One region of the Paenarthrobacter sp. 10L412 genome, then DNA from elsewhere that is predicted to be linked to it. Evidence: riboswitches for the same ligand, from Rfam matches in the RefSeq annotation. Region 1 holds a riboswitch; each other region holds the start of a gene.

Region 1 (6,581 bases):
GCACGGCATGCGCAAGGAGGCTGGCGCCGTCGAACGTTAGTCCGGGCTTGGGCACGCCACCGAGGCGGGTGGCCCTGCCACCCGCCAGAATCACAGCGTTGAACTCCATCCGCCCAGATTACCCGGACGGCGGGAGCCCAACAGAAATCGATCAGGCGGCGGATTCCGGCAACAGGAACGGGTCCCAGTCCGGCGCAGGTTTCTCGAGTTCTTTGATCTGCCACATGGTTCCTGTGGGCACGCCAGGTTTGAAACGAAGTTTCCAACCCATCTCGGCGAGCGTGTGGTCACTCTTGGCGTTGTTGCATTTCAAACACGCCGCAACCAGGTTTTCCCAGGAATCCGCGCCGCCCCTGGATTTGGGGTGGACGTGGTCTATGGTGTGGGCTGTTTTCCCGCAATAGGCGCAGCGATGGCCGTCGCGGCGGAGTACCCCGCGGCGGCTCACGGCAGTGATCCTGTTGTACCGGGGCCGGATGTAGCGATTGAGAAGAATCACGGATGGTCTCCCGAGAATCTCCTGTGGCCCGACGACAGGCTCGTCGCCTTCGGCCACCACGCTAGCTTTTCCAGTCAGCACAAGGACCAGCGCCCGGCGGAAGGTTACTACCGCCAGCGGTTCATATCCAGCATTCAGAACGAGTGTGCGCATGCACGTACCTCTTCACGGCCGCACCCGTCAGGGGCACGAGGGCCGGCTGCCCTCTGCTTGTACGGGCTGTGGATCGACAACACAAGGGTAAGCACTTATATGCCATATCAACGAATTTTTCCGCCGTTTCGCCTGTGGTGTTGGCGAAAGTTCATGTGCGGGACACCCCGTGGTTAAAGCAGAACACCCCGCCGGCCTGAGCCTGCGGGGTGTTCCGTGGAGTATTTGATCAGCCGTTGACGCGGATGAAAACCGGGCCGGAGCCAACGTTCACGCTGAACAGTGCCGTGGTGGATCCGTTCCATCCGCCGTGGACTGCCATGCCGTTGCCGACGTAAACAGCGATGTGTGCCATTCCGCCGTAGCCACCGTTGGCATAGTAAGCGAGGTCGCCGGGCTGGGCTTCAGCTGCACTGACCGTGCGGCCGAGGGAGAGGTAGCCGGCCGGCCAATCGTGGAAGTGAATACCGACGGCGGCCAGCGAGTTGGTCACCAGCATGGTGCAGTCCTGCGTGACGCCGAGCTGTGCGTAGGCCGCTGCAGCGATAGCCGCACCGAGGCCGCTGGATGCAGCAGGCGCCTTGGCCGCGGACGCATCAGTGTTGACCGCCAAAGTAGCGGTGCCGCCAGCAGCCGGAGCTTCCTTGACAGGTGCCTTCTCGACGACGGGAGCCGGGGCTTCCACAGTCTTGACCACAGGGCGCTCGTAGGAGATGGCGACGCTGGAATCGGCAGCAATGGTGGCCTGGGCAACCGACTGCACATCAAGGGTGGACGCAGAAGTAGATTCGCGCTGGACGTTGGTGTCCGCAGCATTTGCAGCAACGCCGCTGGCCAGGACAAGGCCCGATGCAGCTGCGATCACTGCTGCCTGACGGCCAACGCCACCGGCGTTGTCGCTGACAGCCTTTGCAATGACGGCAAGTGAGCTGGTCTTGGGGGCCTCAGCTCTATGCCGTGCAACCTTGTTTGCACTGGTCATGATTACTCTCTTTTCGTATCCGCGCACGGTGGGGTCGCACGCGGGTTATGGGCTGCCAGCACTTGGGGGGCATGCTGGCTTACCCCGAATGGGATTTTCTAGCGGAGGGTGTAGAACGAGGACGTGCCGGTGGAGGCCGCGGAGTGCAGGAGCGTGCCCTGGCTGGGGTTCAAAGCGCTGATCATCATGCCGTTACCGACGTAGATGCCCACGTGGGCTCCGCCGTTCTGCACGACGAGGTCGCCAGGGGCAGGCGTGCTGGTGGGCGTCATGACCGTCCAGGCATTGACGCGGGGGATGCTGATGCCGGCCTGGGCGTAAACCCACTGGGTAAATCCGGAGCAGTCCCAGCCGTTGGGGGAAGTGCCGCCCCAAACGTAGGGGTGGCCGATGCCCGTGTAGGCAATTGCTGCAAGTCCTGAGGCTGCCGCGCTTGAAGCGGCATCCTTGGCCTTGGAGGACAGGGCAGCGAGGGTGCCGTTCGCTTGGTCTTCGGTTGCCGTGCGCTGGGAGGCCCGCTGAACCTTGGGAGCTTCCTTGGTAGCCACAACGGGGCTCTCGAAGGAAACGGTTGCGGTGGGCTCCGCGGTAACAACTGCGGTGGCGACCAACTGCTGGGTGCTGGAGGATTCCGACTTGGAGACGTCGGTGTCAGCGGCCTGGGCCGGAAGTCCAACGCTGAGAACGAGCCCCGAGGCTGCGGCCAGAACGGCGGCTTGGCGGCCTACGGTGCCTGCATTGGTTGAGACAGCCTTGGAAAGGGTGTTCAACGGGTTCGTGCGAACCAATTCGGCGCGGTGGCGCGCAGGGGTAGTGCGTGATGACACGAAGGTAGCCTCTCCCAATGCCTGCGAGGTGAGCTGTCGGATTCGGATGGGAGTCATCCGGCCGCGCGGCTTCAAGGAAGCTTTTGCGACTTAACCCCAAGGTCTTCTGACTCGAAGACCAAAATTGGTTCCCCCGCCCCTGCCAGACGATTTTTGCGAACGGACCTCGAGTGGTGGCAGAGCTAGGCAATCCACTCAAGTGCATCGGCCCCCTAAAAAGCCGATGCGCTTTAGACGGTACAACAGATGTTCGTGAATGTCACATTCAGGTCACGGGGCGTGTCATGAATGCGATAGACAACCATCAACTGGCTCAGAGCCAGCCCATGGGATCTACGACTTCGCCGTTTACCTGGACCTCGAAGTGGAGGTGGCAGCCGGTAGATGCTCCTGTGGTGCCACTCAGCGCGACGGTATCGCCGCGGCTGACAGTCTGTCCCACTTTGACGTTGAAGGACGACAGGTGGTTGTACGTGGTCTCGAGGCCGTTGCCGTGATCAATCACGACGCGGTTGCCTCCGCCGTACTCATGCCACCCGGCGAATGTGACCTTGCCTGCGGCTGCGGCGTGAACGGCGGTTCCGCACTGGGCCACGAAGTCCTGGCCACGGTGGAAGTCGCCGGTGCCGCCGGTAAGGGGGCTGACACGGTAGCCAAACGGCGATGCCGTGACCAGCTTGTCCAGCGGACTTCCCAAGGTGCCAAGTGAGGAGGCGCGCTGGATGCTCCCCGCTGACTGGGCGCTCAGCAACTGCTTGAGTTTGCCGTCAGGATCAGCGGCGGTAGCGACGGCTGCGCGACTGAAATCGATTTTGGCAGAGGCTGCTGCAGAAACTTCCGGTTGGCTGCCACCGGGCACGGAGAGGGCCGCCTCGGCCTGGCCGGACTCGGACGTGGCCATGACGGGGCTTGTGGCAGGCAGGCCTACAGTCAGGGCAAGTCCGGTGGCGGCAAGCGCGACACCGGCCTTCTGCCCGACACCACTGGCTGCGGCGAAGTCGGCTACCTGGCGCAACGGGCTCTTACGGCGGCGCACCTGACGCGGGGTGTCGCGTGGCCGGATCTCCATTGCGGCGCGGGCTGGCCGCAGCTCAGCAGCGGGGCCGGACGCGCGGCGGCGGCCCCTGACGTTCTGCGATGTCAAACTCTGTTCCTCTCTGGAAAGCCTGCGAAGTTAGCTGTCGGATTCGGGTCAGAGAGTTCAAAGACCCGGTCCGCACGAAGCGCAAACGGCACACAGGTATCCCCGGAAGGACTTGCGTTAGTAGGCACTTCTGCTGCGGACTTCACCCCAAGGCTGCTTCTTTAGGCAGCCGCTTGTGGTTCCCCCGCCTCTGCCAGTAGTTGATGACACACCTGATCTGCTGGCAGAGCTCGGCTCCAGATCAGGTAACGCTTTGGTATCGGCGCTAGTAGATAACTATAGGTGATTAAAGCCCGCAGTAATAAATTCGTTATCTTTCCAAACGACCGTGTTGTGGGTGACCCATATCATCAGTCGCGGAAATCCGCAGGTCACACGCGCGCCAACCACCCCAAAGTGAGATCTGACACTCCCCGCGGTCAGAGGGAAAGTCAGAGTCAGCTGACGGCGACGAAGACGTGCGCAGCTACCTCGGGAGGCAGCTCCAGCGCTCCTTCAATGCCGGGAACGCGGACGGAGATGTACTCCCCCACCCGTTCCAAGGAGACAGTTGCGCCAGGACGAATTCCGCCTTCGTCGAGCTGGGTGAGGAGCTCGGGCTCAACCTGGATGGGCTCAGCAAGCCGGCTGACCACTACGCGGGAATCGGCAGCGTACCCGTCCATCGCATGCAGCAGGTTCACGTCCAGCCGGGCAAGGGGCTGGTTGGCGAGGCCGCCAAGCGCTTCCAAACCCGGGATGGGGTTGCCATACGGTGACTCCGTGGGGTGTTCCAACAATTCATAGAGCCGCCGTTCCACCCGTTCGCTCATGACGTGCTCCCAGCGACATGCTTCGTCATGAACGTACGCCCAGTCCAGACCAATGACATCCGCCAGGAGCCTCTCGGCAAGGCGGTGCTTTCGCATGACTTCGGTGGCCCGCTTGCGCCCGACTTCGGTCAGTTCCAGGTGGCGGTCGTTGGACACAATCACCAGGCCATCGCGTTCCATACGTCCAATGGTCTGGGAAACCGTGGGACCCGAGTGCCGCAGACGCTCCGCAATGCGTGCGCGAAGAGCCACGATGTTCTCTTCTTCAAGCTCCAAAATGGTCCGAAGATACATCTCAGTGGTATCGATCAGATCCGTCATCCAGCTCAGCTCTCCTCGAACGCATTTCTTGCGTAATCTCCACCGTACCGCGTCCCAGCCAAGGTGGACGGTGTGCAACCGACACCTCAGGAACGTCAACCCCAGCCTAGCTTATTTGGAATTACTCTGGATAATTTTTCCCTGGACAGCAATGCCTCTGGTGGTCCGGCATTCCACGTGGCGGACTATGACAACCGCAGATTCCTGACGGTGGGTCCGGTCAGGCAGAATGAGGGAGTCGAAGGGGCAGCCGATGCCACCTGCCCACCTCCCCCTCTCTAACCGATACCCATTGGAGCCATACGTGAGCGACAACAGCATCACTATTCCCGCCGACCTGCTGCCCAAGGACGGACGCTTCGGCGCGGGACCGTCCAAGGTCCGCCCGGAACAGGTCCAGGCCCTGTCTGCCGCATCGACCACCATTCTTGGCACGTCCCACCGTCAGGCGCCGGTCAAGAACCTGGTGGGTTCGGTCCGCGAAGGGCTCAGCCAGTTCTTCCGTGCACCTGAGGGCTACGAGGTTGTCCTCGGCGTCGGCGGTTCCACTGCTTTCTGGGATGTAGCGGCTTTTGGCCTGGTTGAGAAAAAGGCCCAGCACCTCTCCTTCGGTGAGTTCGGTTCCAAGTTTGCCGCGGCCACCAACAAAGCCCCGTTCCTGGATGCATCCTCCATCATCAAGTCCGAGCCCGGCACGCGGCCGGTCTCCCAGGCGGAGGCTGGCGTTGACGTCTATGCCTGGCCGCAGAACGAGACCTCAACTGGTGTTGCAGCCCCGGTGAAGCGCGTCGAGGGCGCCGACGCCGGTTCGCTCGTCCTGGTGGACGCCACTTCAGCCGCCGGCGGGCTGGACGTGGACGTTGCCGAATCGGATGTCTACTATTTCGCCCCGCAGAAGAACTTCGCCTCTGACGGCGGCCTGTGGCTGGGCCTGTTCTCCCCCGCGGCCCTGGAGCGCGCCGCTCGGATCAAGGCGAGCGACCGCTGGATCCCGGACTTCCTGGACCTCCAGACCGCAATCGAGAACTCCAAACTGAACCAGACGTACAACACACCTTCACTGTCCACGCTGGTGACCTTGGACGCGCAAGTGCAGTGGCTCAACAGCAATGGTGGACTGGACTTCGCCAGCAAGCGCACAGCAGACTCTGCCAGCCGCATCTACTCCTGGGCTGAGGCTTCCGAGTACGCCACACCGTTCGTCGCCAAGGCTGAGGACCGCTCCAACGTCATCGCCACCATCGACTTCGATGACTCCATTGATGCAGCGGCAATCGCCAAGATCCTGCGTGCCAACGGCGTCGTGGACACCGAGCCGTACCGCAAGCTTGGGCGGAACCAGCTGCGCATTGCCACTTTCGTCGCTATCGAACCGGACGACGTCTCAGCCCTGCTCGCCAGCATCGACTACGTCGTGGGCGAACTCAAGAAATAAAACTGAAGAAGTAACCGTCGCGGAATTCCGCGCAACGGCAGGAAACGGCGTCGTCAGGGTTCTTCCCGGGCGGCGCCGACGCCGTTAATCGCCTAGGCGGGCTGCGTCGTCGTCCTCTTCATCGGCTTCATCGGATGCTTCGGCGGCGTCGTCTTCATCAGCCTGCACGGATTCCTCCGACACTTCCTCAACCGTCTCCTCCACCAAGGGTGTCTCGTCTTCCGGGCGGACACGCTTGGCCCACGGGACCCATTCCGGGGCCAGGATGGAATCCTCAGAGGGCAAGAGGCCAAGCTCGCTGACTGTGACGATCTTTGACCGGGAATTGCGCGTGATCACGGCATACCATTGCCACCCGCCGTATCCCGCAAGCTTCGACTCGAACAAGTGCGTGACCACGCGGTCGCC
Region 2 (6,581 bases), on a different contig from region 1:
TTCGTAGGCGATGGCCGTGACGCCGGAGTTGATGAGCTCGGCGGTGAGTTCAGGCTCGGCGGCGAGGTGCAGGTAGGTGAAGAGGATGAGGCCCTTGCGGAAGCGGTGGTACTCGGCCTTGATGGGTTCCTTGACCTTCATGACCATGTCAGCCCGGCCCCAGACGTCGTCGGCGTCGGCAACGATTTCGGCGCCTGCGATCGAGTATTCCTCGTCCGTGATGCCAGAGCCCAGGCCCGCACCCCGCTCAACCAGAACGGTGTGTCCGTGAGTGCGGAACTCGTGGACACCGGCGGCCGTGATGGCTACGCGGAACTCGTTGTTCTTGATTTCTTTGGGGACGCCGATGATCATTTGCTGGCTCCATCGTTAGCGGCTTTTTCGGCCGGATATTTGCTGAGGGCTGTGATTCCAGAATAAATCCGGCTGTGAGGCAGGCGACATGGACCTCCAGGCCAGCGGAAGCGAAAACCCCGTAAATTCAAGGATCTTCTTCAAACGAGCTCGACATTTGTCGAGGGCTAGGGCGTCAGGTGTCGCCTGATGTTGGTACGCTTTCTGGATGCAGCAGGACGTCGAGGAGATCGTTGAACGCGTGGCGCTCAAGCTTGGCAGGGGGCTGTCCCTGGAGGACCTCGACGGCGTCCTCCTCGCCTACAGTTCCAACCAATCCCACGCCGACCGCGTCCGGGTGAACTTCCTCCTGAGCAAACGCGTGCCGAGCGACGTCAGTGCTTGGCAGCTCTCCCACGGTATCTCGACGGCAGTGCGGCCAGTTGTTGTTCCGGCGAACGACGAGCTAGGCATGCTCGGCCGCGTTTGCGTCCCGCTGTTGGTGCGCGGTTTTCGGGTGGGCTATTTGTGGGTGCAGCAGGATCTTGAGGAGCAAACCGCGACGGCGATACTCGCCGAATTGCCCGGCGTGCGTGACGAACTGGACCTGTTGGCTGGTTTGTTGCTCGATTCCAACACAGCCGAATCAGAGTTCCGAAGGAGGCGGGAGCAGGAGTTCCTGGCCGCCTGTGCCGGCGAGTCCAACGCGGTGGCAGCGGTGGCCGGTTGGAAAGAGATCCAAGGCCGCGGTCCGTGGCAACTGGTGACTATCCTGGACGCGGATGGTGGCGGGACCGACGTCGACCCCATTGCTGCAACGCTAACCCACCGGACAGCAGCGTTGCAGTCCACCATTGGTGTCAACGCCGCGTTATTCAGTGCTGGCACGGAGACTCATTCCGTTGTCCTGTTCCGGGAATCCGGTGGCCGGGCGGATCACGCCCAGGTCCTGGTGCACTATCAATTGGAGCTCGCCAAGCGGGCGGGCCGCACGGTGGACCGGGTGATCCTGGGCATCAGCGAGCCGTTCCAGGTCATACGGCAATTGGCAGGCGCCTACAGGCAATCGAAAGTGGCAGCACAGGCCGCAGCCGTGGATCCGCCCCTCGGGGAACTGGTGGAGAGCCGGGCGGTGGGCGTTTATCAACTCTTCGATCGTCTTCAGGCGCCGGGCGGCTGGGATGATACGGGCTCGGTTCATTTCCGCACCTTGGAGGACCAGGATAAGAACGGCGAACTCCTGCCTGTGCTGGAACTGCTCTATGACAACGACAGCTCAGTGCAGGATGTGGCAGCGAAACTTCATCTGCACAGGAGCAGCATCTACAACCGCCTCGGCCGGATCCGCCAACTCATCGGAGCTGATCCGTTGAGCGGTGGCATCCGGCTTGAGTTGCATGCTGCACTGAAGGCCCAGCGGTGGGCCTCGCGGCCCCGGATCTAGCGGGTGCCGTGCCGGCGAGTCGCCAGGTGCCATGGAAAGCGTGTGGGGAACGGGCAAAGTGGACAGTCGCTCAGACGTCCCCTACGCTGAGAAAGCGGTTTCTCAACAATTCTTAGGAGCACGGTGGGCGGCGTTGTCTCGGGGATCCTCATCGTCGCTTCCGTCATTGCAGTGGGCTATTTTGCCGCCCGCTACAAAGTGCTGGCCCCTGATGTCCAAAGCGCACTGACACGAACGGCCTTTTACATCACCAATCCTGCGCTGCTCTTCACGGTGGTAGGTGGAAGCGATATCCGTGCCGCGCTGGGGGTCGACGCCCCTCTGGCACTCCTGTCAGCAGCCGTTATAGGCCTTCTCTATTGTTTGTTGAGCTTCGTGTTCTTCCGGCGGCCGGTCGCCGAAACGGCAGTTGGTGCCATGGCCAGTAGTTACGCCAACGCGAACAACATTGGCATTCCTGTCTCGTTGTATGCAGTGGGCACGGCGCAGCACGTTGCTCCGGTCCTTCTGGTTCAACTCCTGATCATGGCACCCTTCTACCTCAGCGTCCTGGGCGTGGCAGGCGGCACAAAAATCTCGTGGAAACGGATGCTTTTGCAGCCCTTCTCCAATCCCATGATTATCGCCTCGGGCCTGGGGGTGGTGATGGCTCTGACGGGGTGGGATGCGCCGGAGCTCGTCCAGAAACCCATTGATATGCTGGCCGGCGCTGCCGTCCCCATGGTTCTGCTGGCTTTTGGCATGTCGCTGGCAGGCAAGGCGCCCCTCCAAAAAGGCGATGGCCGCGTGGGGACCGTGGTGGCAACCACTTTGAAGGTGGCGGGCATGCCCGTGGTGGTCTGGGTGCTGGGGCGCTTTGTGTTCGGCCTGGAGGGGCAACACCTCTTGGCCAGCGTCATCATGGCCGCACTTCCAACCGCCCAGAACGTCTTCCTTTTCGCTTCCCCCTACGGACGCGGAATGACAATGGCCAGGGACGTCATCCTGTGCACAACCGTGCTTTGCATAGTGGCGTTGGTTGTGGTGGCGTGGCTGCTTGGGTAGAAGCGATTCATACCAGGAACAAGCGACGCGCGGAACAGAAGAGGCAGGCACCCGGTAGGTGCCTGCCTCATCTCGTTGCAGTGATTTCTCGCTGCAGTGATTCTTGATGCCGTGATTCCCTAGGCTCGTCGCAGCCGCTGGCAGCTCCAGCGGCCTATCCGATGACGGAAGGTGGCAGTGCGGCTGCTGCTGCAGTACCGGCCGTGCCATCCGACATGCTTGCTGGTCCTGGGAAGTTGCGTGCTCACTTCAAGATCCCTGTGGCGCCGTCGAGTATGCCGTCCAGATCCAGTGCTGAACCGTTGGACGGCGTGGTGCTGGGGCTCCCGGTCGGCTTTGGCTTTGGCGCCGGAGTCTGTGTTGGAGTAGGCGCCGGAGTGACGGTGGGCGTCGGCGTCGTCGTGGCAGGTGGGGTGGTAACCGTGTCCGACGGAACCGGGCTCGGGGCCGGCTGGGTTGGGACAGGAGTTGTCACGCCCGGAACAGGAACAACGGCCGACGGGGCTGACGAAGGGACCCAAACAGGATCCGCGAGTGAAACTTGCGGAGTCGGAAGTGACGACGACGACCCCTGAGCCGGTGCCTCTTCCGACGACTGCGTTGCAACAGTTGCCGGCTGTCCGGCCGCGCTGGTGGCCGACGAAGCGGATGCAGTGGAGTTGGACGAGCTGGGCGCAGGGGCGGCCGAAGTTGACTGCCTGCTGTCGCCACCTGACTTTGCGTCACTGGCTTCCTGGGTCGGTGTTTCCTTCCCAAAGAAGGGAAGCTCGAAGGCCTGGCTCATGGTGCCAACGGTCAATACCAAGCCCAATGCTCCAGCGACGACTGCCATGCGCTGGCCCATTGTCTTGACCGAGGCGGCCTTTGTGAGGACGGCGTGTGGTTCGTGGCTGAAGGACGACGCTCCGAAAGCAGGGGCGACGCCTGCCGAGGACTGGACGGCCGTTGTCACGGAAGGGGCTGTTCCGCTCTCCGATTCTTGGGCGCGCATGGCTTTCCGGCTTGCGAGGCCAGCGGAGGCGGTCGCGGCCGCGGCGAGCTGGGCAGGGCTCTTCGCCTGAACGATCGGGATGGCAGCCGTGGCGGGTTCCGGTTCGTGCGCGGCGGGGGTGGGTGCAGCAGCGGGCGTGGGCGCCTGAACGATCGGGATGGCGGCGGTAGCGGGCTCTGGATTCGTAGCCGATTCGGGAGTGACCGGTTCGGGCGCCTGAACAGTTGGAATCGCAGCAGTTGCCGGCTCCAGAGGAGCAGAAACTACCGCAGCAGAATCCGCCGGAGCAGAGTCCGCCGGTGCTGTTTCTGCTGGAGCAGTTTTAGCGGGAGCTGTCTCAGCAGAAATAACTGCCTGGGCTGCCCGTTCACGCTCTGCCGCGCGAGCGGCCGCGCGCGTGGTGGGTGCCGCAGGGGCGGGAGTGGAAGCAGTGGCGGGTTCCGGCGTCGTGCCTGTTAAACCTGCTTCTGCTTCTGGCGTGCTGATGGAGGATCCGCTGGGTTGGGCCCGACGGCGTCCGGTTGGCTGGGTACGCTCGCGCGCTATTTGGGCGCGGCGCGGCTGATCCATGGTTGGGGACATGGTGGTTGCCTCTCAACGCCTGCGAGGTTAGCTGTCGGGTTCGGACGAGGCCGTCCGGCCGCACATGGCGGCTTCACCCCAAGGGCCCATGAAAAATCAGGCCCGGGAACTCTGGGTCCCCCGTCTCTGCCGCGAGTCTGGCGGATCCCGGTTTGCGGCAGAGCTCGGCGTCAACCCGGAAGCGGCCCAGCGGAGATACGGGTCGCTCTTAGACCGTACATGAGCGCCATAGTAAAGTCACATTAATGTAACGGGCGGGACGCCTTCCGGCGCGAAGGTCCGTTAGGACTTAGGCTCCGGGGCCGGAGCCGGAGCTGGCAGCTCGTGCTGGATCCTTTGGACTTGGTGTGCGTAATGGGTCTCGGGTCGGAAAATTTCGTCCGCCACACCCAGCATCCCACCCGTGGCGCCGCGCCGGACTCTCCCCTTGCCGTTCTGGCGGGAGACCCAGAACCAAAGGGCCGCAATGAGGGCAGGCGCTGCCAGTACCGCCACTAGAACGGCCAAGATATCCATCGCCCAAGACTAGCTTCCGCCGCGAGCGGCAGGTAGAACATAGTCGTATGGACCTCCCAGTGATGCCGCCCATTTCGCCCATGCTTGCCAAGTCCGTTCCTTCGATCCCTGATGTGGGCCACTTTGAGCCCAAGTGGGACGGGTTCAGGACCATCGTTTTCAAAGACGGGGATGAGATCATCCTGGGCAGCCGCAACGAACGTCCCATGACACGGTATTTCCCTGAACTGGTGGAAGCCCTGAAGAAGAACCTCCCGGACAAATGCGTGATCGACGGCGAGATCGTCCTCATAGCTGACAACAGGCTCGACTTCGAGGGCCTTCAACAGCGCATCCATCCTGCCGATAGCCGGGTGCGGATGCTTGCCGAGAGCACCCCGTCCTCCTTCATCGGATTCGACATCCTCGGCCTGGGCGGGGAGAACCTCATGGACAAGCCGTTTTCCGAGCGTCGAGCCGCCTTGGAGAAGGCACTGGCCAAGGCTGAGGCGCCTGTTTACGTAACGCCGGCGGTGACCGAACTCGACCAAGCACAAGAGTGGTTCGTGCAGCTGGAAGGCGCTGGGCTCGACGGCATACTTTCCAAACCACTCGGGGGGACGTACCAGCCGAACAAGCGGGTTATGTTCAAAACCAAGCACGAACGGACCGCGGACTGCGTGGTAGCTGGATTCCGCTGGCACAAGACGGGAAAGGTTGTCGGGTCGATGCTGCTTGGGCTGTATAACGACGCCGGTCAGCTGCAGCACGTGGGGGTGGTGGCCTCATTTTCCATGGCCAAGCGCGAAAGCTTGGTGGCCGAACTTGAGCCGTACCAGACGGAATTCAGCGAACATCCTTGGGGTCAGTGGGCCGACCAAGGAGATGCCGCAGCTACGGGTTCCCGAATGCCGGGTGCGCAGAGCCGGTGGAGCGCAGGCAAGGACTTCTCCTTTGTTCCCCTCCGGCCGGAGCTCGTCATCGAGGTTGCCTATGACTACATGGAAGGCGAGCGGTTCCGGCACACCACCCAGTTTCGTCGGTGGCGGCCGGACCGGACTCCGGAGAGTTGCACCTACTCGCAACTGGAGGAGCCAGCTGATTATGACCTGGGGGAGATCCTGAGGCTGCCGTAGCCTTTGTTGCTCCTCAGATGTGGTTCTACGTTGTTGAGCCGCTGTTACGTTGTTGGACCGCTGTTAAGTTGTTGCCCAACCACTTATTAGCGGCTTGGCAACGTATTAGCGGCTTCGGGACGAGCTACTCTTCGTGCCCCTGGTCGCTGCTCATGCTGTCCTCTGCAGGCGGGGTTTCGCCGGGGGGTACGCCACCACCAGGCTCCAGTCCCGTGACGTTGCCGTCCAGGGGATCGGGGTTGGCGGAAGCTGCAGGATCGTTGTCTTCGTCCTGGCGCATGTCTGGATCTGTGTGGACATCGTCCGGGTCGCCAGCGGTGTCGCCCGCCGTGTCGCCTGGCTCGGCTGCGCCAGAGGCGCCGAAGGTCCGGGGATCGTCCTCAGGGTCATAGCTGGTCATGGTCGCCCTTCCTAAGCAAACTTACTATTGTGCTTGCCCGGCCAGCCTAGTCTCCAGATCGCAAACCCAACAAGGGGCACCCACGCCGGGATCCGCCGTCGTGCATTAGTGCCTAACTCTGGCGGGATGCCTAACTCTGGCGGGATGTCGCCGCCA
Region 3 (6,581 bases), on a different contig from region 1:
TCTCTGCACGTGGGCAATTCTTCGATGGGCACTGATGCCCTCCGGCACTTGGAGGGCCTGATGGAGTTCTGCCTCGAGCTGCTCTTGGCGCTTCGTTGCGGCGTCGGGACGGAAAAGAGCCCGGATCACCGACTCTGGAACACGGTATTTAGCGGCAACGGGCGCAACGTGCCGGATGAGTCTTATCGGAGTTTTGATGGTGACGGCGAACCGCGGGTCATCGAAAAGGCCACGAATCACCGCCGCAGAACGGGCCTCCATGATGTCAAAGATGCGGGGCACAATGGCCCGGCCCACCTTGCTGCGCAGCACGGATGTGAAGTCGAAGAAGATCCTCTGCCCGGCCTCATAGTAGGGCGATGGTCCTGAGCGTGGATCGGGGACATCGAAAGCCGCCCTGCGGGCAACACTGGAGGCAATCAGGCGGATACCCGCCAGACCCATGGGCGTCAGAGGCCTTGTGAGGCCTTGGGCGAGACTGAAGTTCAGGAACGCGTGCTCGCCGGGAGTAGCCGGCACTCGCGAGGTCAGCGGGTAGAGGGTAGTAATGGGTCTTGCCTGCGTGAGCCACAGTTTCCCGGACGAATCGATCGCCCATTCTGTATCCTGCGGGGCACCATAGTGGGCCTCGACGCGTCTCCCCAAGTCGGCCAGCGCGCGGATCTGGTCATCGCTGAGGCACGGCTGCACGGAGTGGTTTTCGCCTGCCGCGGCATGATCGGCCCGCTCAATTCGTTCGGTGCCACCCCCGGCAAGCGATCTGATCTCTACCTGCCGGTCACCAAGCGTCCGTTTCAGGATGGAGTTGCTCTGCGTATCAACTACGTACTGATCGGGGTTAACGGCGCCTGACACCACGGCTTCGCCCAGACCAGGGCTGGCATCGATCACAGCTTCACGGCGCCGCCCCGTAACCGGGTTGGCCGTGAACATCACCCCGGCCGTCGCGGAATCCACCATCTCCTGGACAACGACGGCCAGCGTCACCGTGGCATGGTCAATACCGTTGGTTGTCCGGTAGCTCACTGCCCGGTCCGTCCAGAGCGATGCCCAACAGCGGCTCACGGCGTCCAGGACTGCGTCTGCTCCCACTACGTTCAGGAAAGTGTCCTGCTGCCCGGCGAAACTGGCGAAGGGCAGGTCCTCGGCCGTGGCTGAGGATCTCACCGCGACGGGGGCAGCGTCTCCCAGCTTTCGATATGCAGCCTGAACCCATTCAGCGACGTCAGTGGGTACTCCGGCGTCGAGCACCAAGGACCGTGCCCGGGCGGCGAGGCTATTCAGTTCGTCAAGGTCAGACGCTCCGGCGTCCTGCAGAAGTGCAAAGATCTCCTCCATACCAATCGCTGAAACGGCGTATCGGTAGGCGGACGTTGTGAGGCAAAAGCCGGGCGGCACTGGAAGGCGGGCGGCATTCAGCTCGCCGAGATTGGCGGCCTTGCCACCGACCTCGGGGAGCATGTCCGCCCGGATATCCGCAATGTCCCGAATGAACACCGGGCCGCTTACATCCGGGCCACCACTGTTTTCCTGCCTATGCTTCCCAGGCTGCTGGTTATCCATGGACGGTGCGCGCCATGGTCCTAAGCCGCGCCGAGCATGGGTCCGAATTTGGGCCGATCTGCCAGCCGCGGGTCCTCTCGGTCCGGAACAACGAGGACAGGCCCCTTGGCGTGATGGAGCACGCCATCAGAGGTGGAACCAAGGAGCATGCCCGCGAAACCACCGCGGCCCCGCGTACCCAGGACAACCAGCTCCACGCCCCGGCTGGTCTCAACCAACACATCCACAGGTGAGCCGTCCCTCAGGTCCGTTTCCACAGACAGCTGCGGGAAGTGGCTGCGGAGCCAGGCGACGCCTGCGTCCAACTGGACTTTGATGTCCGCGAACAGGGCATCGCGGTCCAAAGGTGCTGGCACCCACGCCAAGGAGCCGCTGTACTGCGGAACTGCGCAAATGACGCGGAGCTTTGCCCCCATCCGCTGGGCTTGTTCGGCTGCCTCCAGGACAGCGACGCGGGCCTGCTCCGAACCGTCCACACCCACGGCGACGACGTTTTCCACCGTGCGTGGCCCGGCCTTGGCGTGTTCAGCCTTGATGTGCTTGTCCTCGGTGTTCTCGCCCAAGCGGTCGGCGCAGTACAGCGGGACCGTTACGGTGGGGCATTTGGCGTGGGCCGGCAACGCGCTGCTGACCGAGCCCAGGAGACGCCCGACGAAGCCGCCACGGCCACGGCTGCCGAAGACCAAGAGCGCAGCGTTCGCAGACAGGTCCAGGAGGACACCCGCGGCATCACCGTTCTCCACCGACGCATCGACGTCGAGGGTGTAGCTCGAGACCTTATCCATGGCCTGCTTGACGATTGCTTCCGCGCCCTCGCGGATCACGGAATCGTCCACAGTGGCGTATCCGCCGTCGAGGCCGGATGCTGCGAAGATGGGCACCGAATAGGCCGTGACTATATGCAGGGGGAGTTGGCGCCGTTCCGCCTCACGCGCAGCCCATACAAGGGCGCATTGACCATGCTCGGAACCGTCCACTCCAACGACGATTCCACCAGGCGCCACAGCCTGGTCCTCGCCGTCCTGTGGTTCTTCAATGTGTCTGCCGTGCTGGTCCATGGGGCCCGCCTCTCCACCTACTGCTTGATGTTCCGGCCATTCTGCCAGAGGTTCTCCGTACCGGTGTTCCCTTGCTGGTGTGCAACCAATAGCCGGGGCCGAAGAAACCCTCGGGGTTCTCCTTCCAATGCCCACTATTCTCGGTTGGCAATGCCGAATCAAGGCGACTATGGGCTATGTGGATAACGGTCCGGGCTCGGTTTTCGGCACGCTCACCGCCCTCCGGGTTGCGCTGCGGATGAACATCCAAAACACGCTGTCGCGGAGGCTATCCATGGCAGAAAAAGTTCGGTAGTGTTCGAGTCACCGAATGGCCGGCAAAAGTGTCCCAGGACACAATCCGGCCATTTATTTGCGGCCGCTTGGGGAACTCGGACGCGATCCCACGCGCTGCCGAAAGGCACACACGTCAAGGAGGAACCCAAGCAGTGTCACTCACTCCTGATTCCGTCACGGAACGGACTACCACCGTGGTGATCGGCACCGGCCTGTCCGGCTTGGCTGTTGCCAGCGAGCTCAGCCGCTATGGCGTAGGTTCCATCGTGCTGGATGGCTTTGGTACTTTGTCGACCACCGGACCAGCGGTCCACACGGGAATGCTCCAGCGGTGCGACGCAGCAGACCCCGCGGCAATGCAGGAACGCAACGAGATCCTGCGCCATTTGCGCAACTACGCAGCCAGCCATCACCTGGATGTCCGCACCACCACACGCGCTGTTCGTCTGGACTTCCTGGGTGGCGACTCGTCCTCGCAGCTTGGATACGGACCCGTCGCAAGCCTGAACACGGCCAGTCTGAGGGCTGGGCTAAGCGTCTATGGCCCCCTTGAATCCACCCCACGGCAATGGGCCGTGCATACGGCCAGCGGAGTTCTCCTGGCAGACCACATCGTGGTGACGCGCTGCGCCCAGAGCCAGTTACGCCGAATGCTTGCCGATCTGGGAATCGCCATAGGCCAGAACTTCGTGGCAGCCATGCGTGCCGTCGGGATGCACTTGGTGGGCGTTGGGGAACTTATTACACCCACGCCCAAGGAAGTACTACGGCAAGCCAAGGCAGTGGGGCAAGCGATCTCATCCAAAGTGGCCCTCCCGGCCGGGCCTGGCATCGCCCTTGCCTAGAACCCCTTGCCTGGAACCCTGGCTTGGAAACCGTTGAGCCAACCGAGGCCTGTTCCTAAAACGAACAAAAGTTAACTCTGAAGACCGGTACCTCCGAAGACATGAGTCCTCGAAGGCACCGGCCTTTGAGTTGGAGCGTGAAGCTTAGGCGCCAGCGCGTACGTACGTGATGGGGCCGGTTGCGGTGAGCCAGCTGATCGGGTGGATGCCCGTCTGGTTGCCGTTGATGCCACCGCTGATGGCCTGGCCGTTGCCGATGTAGATGGCTACGTGGCCGGACTGGACGATCATGTCACCGGGCTGGGGGTCGCTGACAACCTTGCCGTAGTTAAGGAACTGCATGGGTGCGAGGTCGCCAACCGGGATACCTGCGGAGCCGAGGGCCCGTTCCACCATGGCGGTGCAGTCCTGCATGATGCCGATCTGGGCGTAAGCCGAGGCGACCATAGCGGCGTTGACGCCACCAACAGCCGGAGCTGCAGCAGCAGGCGCGGCTGCCACCGGAGCGGTAGCCGTAGTGGTTACAGCGGCCTGGACGGTAGCCGTTGCGGCCTTGGCCACCGGAGCGGGAGCAACGGGAGCCGGCTTTTCAATAACGGGAGCCGCTACGGAAGCAACCGCGGGGCGCTCGAAGTTGATGGTGGCCGTGGATGCGGCCGTAACAACCTTGGTGGGACCCTCGGAGACGGTCTCGGCGACAGTAGCAGGGCTGGAGTCGCGCTGAACGGGGGTCTCTGCAGCGTGGGCAGCGATGGAACCCGTCAGGACGAGGCCTGAAGCTGCTGCGATGACAGCCGCTTGGCGACCTGCGCCGGATGCGTTGCTGGCAACAGCCTTGGAGATGGAGATGAACGGATTAGGACGTACGCTGTCCGCCTTACGACGGCCGCGAAGAATGCGTGAAGACATGAAAGAGCCTCTCCCGATGCCTGCGAGGTTAGCTGTCGGATTCGGATGGGAGTCACCCGGCCACTATCCCCCGCTGTGCAGCGGAAGCTTCGTGACTTCACCCCAAGGCGCGCTCTGAAAGCGGGCCAAAATGGGTTCCCCGTCTCTGCCGTAGGTTTGTCTGCGAACGGATTCCGGACTGCGGCAGAGCTAGGCAATCAGGCCGGAAATGCCCGTTACGTGGAACAGGCACAGGTACAACCGTACGGGAAGATCACTTCAAAGTCACATTTACGTAACGAGCAGTTCGTTTTTGGCGTGTCGCAGTGACCGTTTCGAGATCTTCGCAAGTATGTAGAAAACCCTGCTATTCCGGGGAATTTTCCCCATCCGCGTCGTTGGGAGCCGCTAGCTTCTTCCGGGCTGTAACAGCGAGGAAGATCACGAGACCGATCGCCACCACAGCGAGGCCAACGATGCTCCAGGGGAAGGGTTGGGAAGCTGCCGGAGCCGGCTCAGTATTTTCCGTACCGGGGGCTGCTGTTCCCGCCGTCGGAACAGCAGCCGAAGCCGAGGGGGAGGCGCCTGCTGAGCCGCTCGCCGTCGTCGTGCTTGTCCCGGAAACTGTGAACTTGAAGGTTCCCTCGATCGGGTGGGAGTCTGAACTGACCACGCGCCACACCACCGTGTATTCCCCGGCTGGAGCGCCCGGGCGCAGCTTCTGGACAGCCATGTTGTCGATGATTTCCACTGCGCCATCTGCCCAGTTTTCGCCCCCAGCGGTGACAGTCACGCCCGAACCGATGGCCAGTGGCCGGTTGTTGAACGTGATGGATACCGACGCCGGCACTTCAGCCACCCGGGCACCGTTTGCCGGAGTTGTTGATTCGGCGACGTCATGCGCGGAGGCCGGAGCGGCTCCCAGCAGCAACGCGGAAGCGAAAGCGAGAGCGGCTACGACGGCGGCCAGAAGCGGGCGGCTGGTACGCATGGGGCGGTTTCTCCTAGTGTTGGCTTCCTTACAGACTAGGCGAATCGTCCCAACGCCCCACATCAGCGGGCATAGGATTTGAGAGCAAACTCCCCCGATCCCCGGAGACCTTCATGCTTAAACAAGGTTCTGCAATCGACCGCTACTTCAAGATCTCCGAGCGCGGGTCCACATACTCGCGGGAAATACGTGGCGGCTTCGCGACCTTCTTCGCCATGAGCTACATCGTGGTGTTGAACCCGCTGATCCTCTCCGGGGCAGACTCAAGCGGGGCATCGCTCGGTTTCACGGCCGTAGCGGCAACCACTGCCTTCGTGGCGGGCATCCTCACCATCCTCATGGGCGCCTGGGCCAAGCACCCCTTCGCCGTGGCAACGGGCCTGGGAGTGAACGCATTCGTCGCCGTAACGGTTGCCTCCCACCCGGAGCTGACATGGCCGGACATGATGGGGCTGGTGGTGCTTTCGGGTGTCACCATGCTCATCCTGGTACTCACCGGATTCCGCACGGCCGTTTTCAGAGCCGTCCCGGAAGCCCTCAAGACGGCGATCGTGGTGGGCATTGGCCTCTTCATCGCCTTGATCGGACTGGTCAACGCAGGTTTTGTCCGACGTATCCCGGACGCCGCAGGCACCACGGTCCCGCTCGGCCTTGGCGTGGATGGCAAGCTGATGGGCTGGCCGACGTTGGTGTTCGCTGTCGGACTGGTCCTGACCATCGCGTTGGTGGTGCGAAAGGTCCGCGGCGCAATCCTGATCGGCATCGTGGTGTCCACCGCCCTGGCCGCCATCCTTGAATTCACGCTCCACATTGGCCCCAGCTTCGACGGAAAGAACGTCAACCCGCGCGGCTGGTCCCTGGTGGCTCCCACACTTTCCGAATGGGGCGCACCGGACCTCTCCCTGATCGGCAAAGCCAACCCCTTCGGCGCGTTCGAACATCTCGGTTTTGTGGCTGCTG

What was found. A riboswitch is a leader RNA that binds a small molecule or an ion and turns the genes downstream of it on or off. The one in region 1 is predicted to bind cyclic di-AMP.
Region 2: another riboswitch for cyclic di-AMP. It lies ahead of AC1DD7_RS14015 (hypothetical protein); the one in region 1 lies ahead of AC1DD7_RS17300 (M23 family metallopeptidase).
Region 3: another riboswitch for cyclic di-AMP. It lies ahead of AC1DD7_RS16805 (NlpC/P60 family protein); the one in region 1 lies ahead of AC1DD7_RS17300 (M23 family metallopeptidase).

The regions. Positions count from the first base shown of each region.
Region 1 covers NZ_JBFTJT010000012.1:36,036-42,616, reverse strand. The annotation lists gene AC1DD7_RS17320 (NTP transferase domain-containing protein) at 1-109, opposite strand, end outside; gene AC1DD7_RS17315 (HNH endonuclease) at 152-652, opposite strand; gene AC1DD7_RS17310 (NlpC/P60 family protein) at 882-1,634, opposite strand; gene AC1DD7_RS17305 (C40 family peptidase) at 1,733-2,461, opposite strand; cyclic di-AMP (ydaO/yuaA leader) riboswitch at 2,466-2,629, opposite strand; gene AC1DD7_RS17300 (M23 family metallopeptidase) at 2,775-3,605, opposite strand; cyclic di-AMP (ydaO/yuaA leader) riboswitch at 3,612-3,841, opposite strand; gene AC1DD7_RS17295 (iron-dependent transcriptional repressor DtxR) at 4,043-4,738, opposite strand; gene serC (phosphoserine transaminase) at 5,043-6,173, shown strand; gene AC1DD7_RS17285 (DUF3027 domain-containing protein) at 6,258-6,581, opposite strand, start outside.
Region 2 covers NZ_JBFTJT010000009.1:88,619-95,199, forward strand. The annotation lists gene ald (alanine dehydrogenase) at 1-354, opposite strand, end outside; gene AC1DD7_RS14005 (PucR family transcriptional regulator) at 563-1,777, shown strand; gene AC1DD7_RS14010 (AEC family transporter) at 1,901-2,821, shown strand; gene AC1DD7_RS14015 (hypothetical protein) at 3,066-4,394, opposite strand; cyclic di-AMP (ydaO/yuaA leader) riboswitch at 4,397-4,547, opposite strand; gene AC1DD7_RS14020 (hypothetical protein) at 4,677-4,910, opposite strand; gene AC1DD7_RS14025 (ATP-dependent DNA ligase) at 4,958-6,025, shown strand; gene AC1DD7_RS14030 (DUF6480 family protein) at 6,150-6,425, opposite strand; gene AC1DD7_RS14035 (alpha/beta fold hydrolase) at 6,556-6,581, opposite strand, start outside.
Region 3 covers NZ_JBFTJT010000011.1:138,284-144,864, reverse strand. The annotation lists gene AC1DD7_RS16820 (PEP/pyruvate-binding domain-containing protein) at 1-1,563, opposite strand, end outside; gene AC1DD7_RS16815 (universal stress protein) at 1,584-2,621, opposite strand; gene AC1DD7_RS16810 (FAD-binding protein) at 3,050-3,742, shown strand; gene AC1DD7_RS16805 (NlpC/P60 family protein) at 3,887-4,651, opposite strand; cyclic di-AMP (ydaO/yuaA leader) riboswitch at 4,655-4,823, opposite strand; gene AC1DD7_RS16800 (copper resistance CopC family protein) at 4,998-5,621, opposite strand; gene AC1DD7_RS16795 (NCS2 family permease) at 5,735-6,581, shown strand, end outside.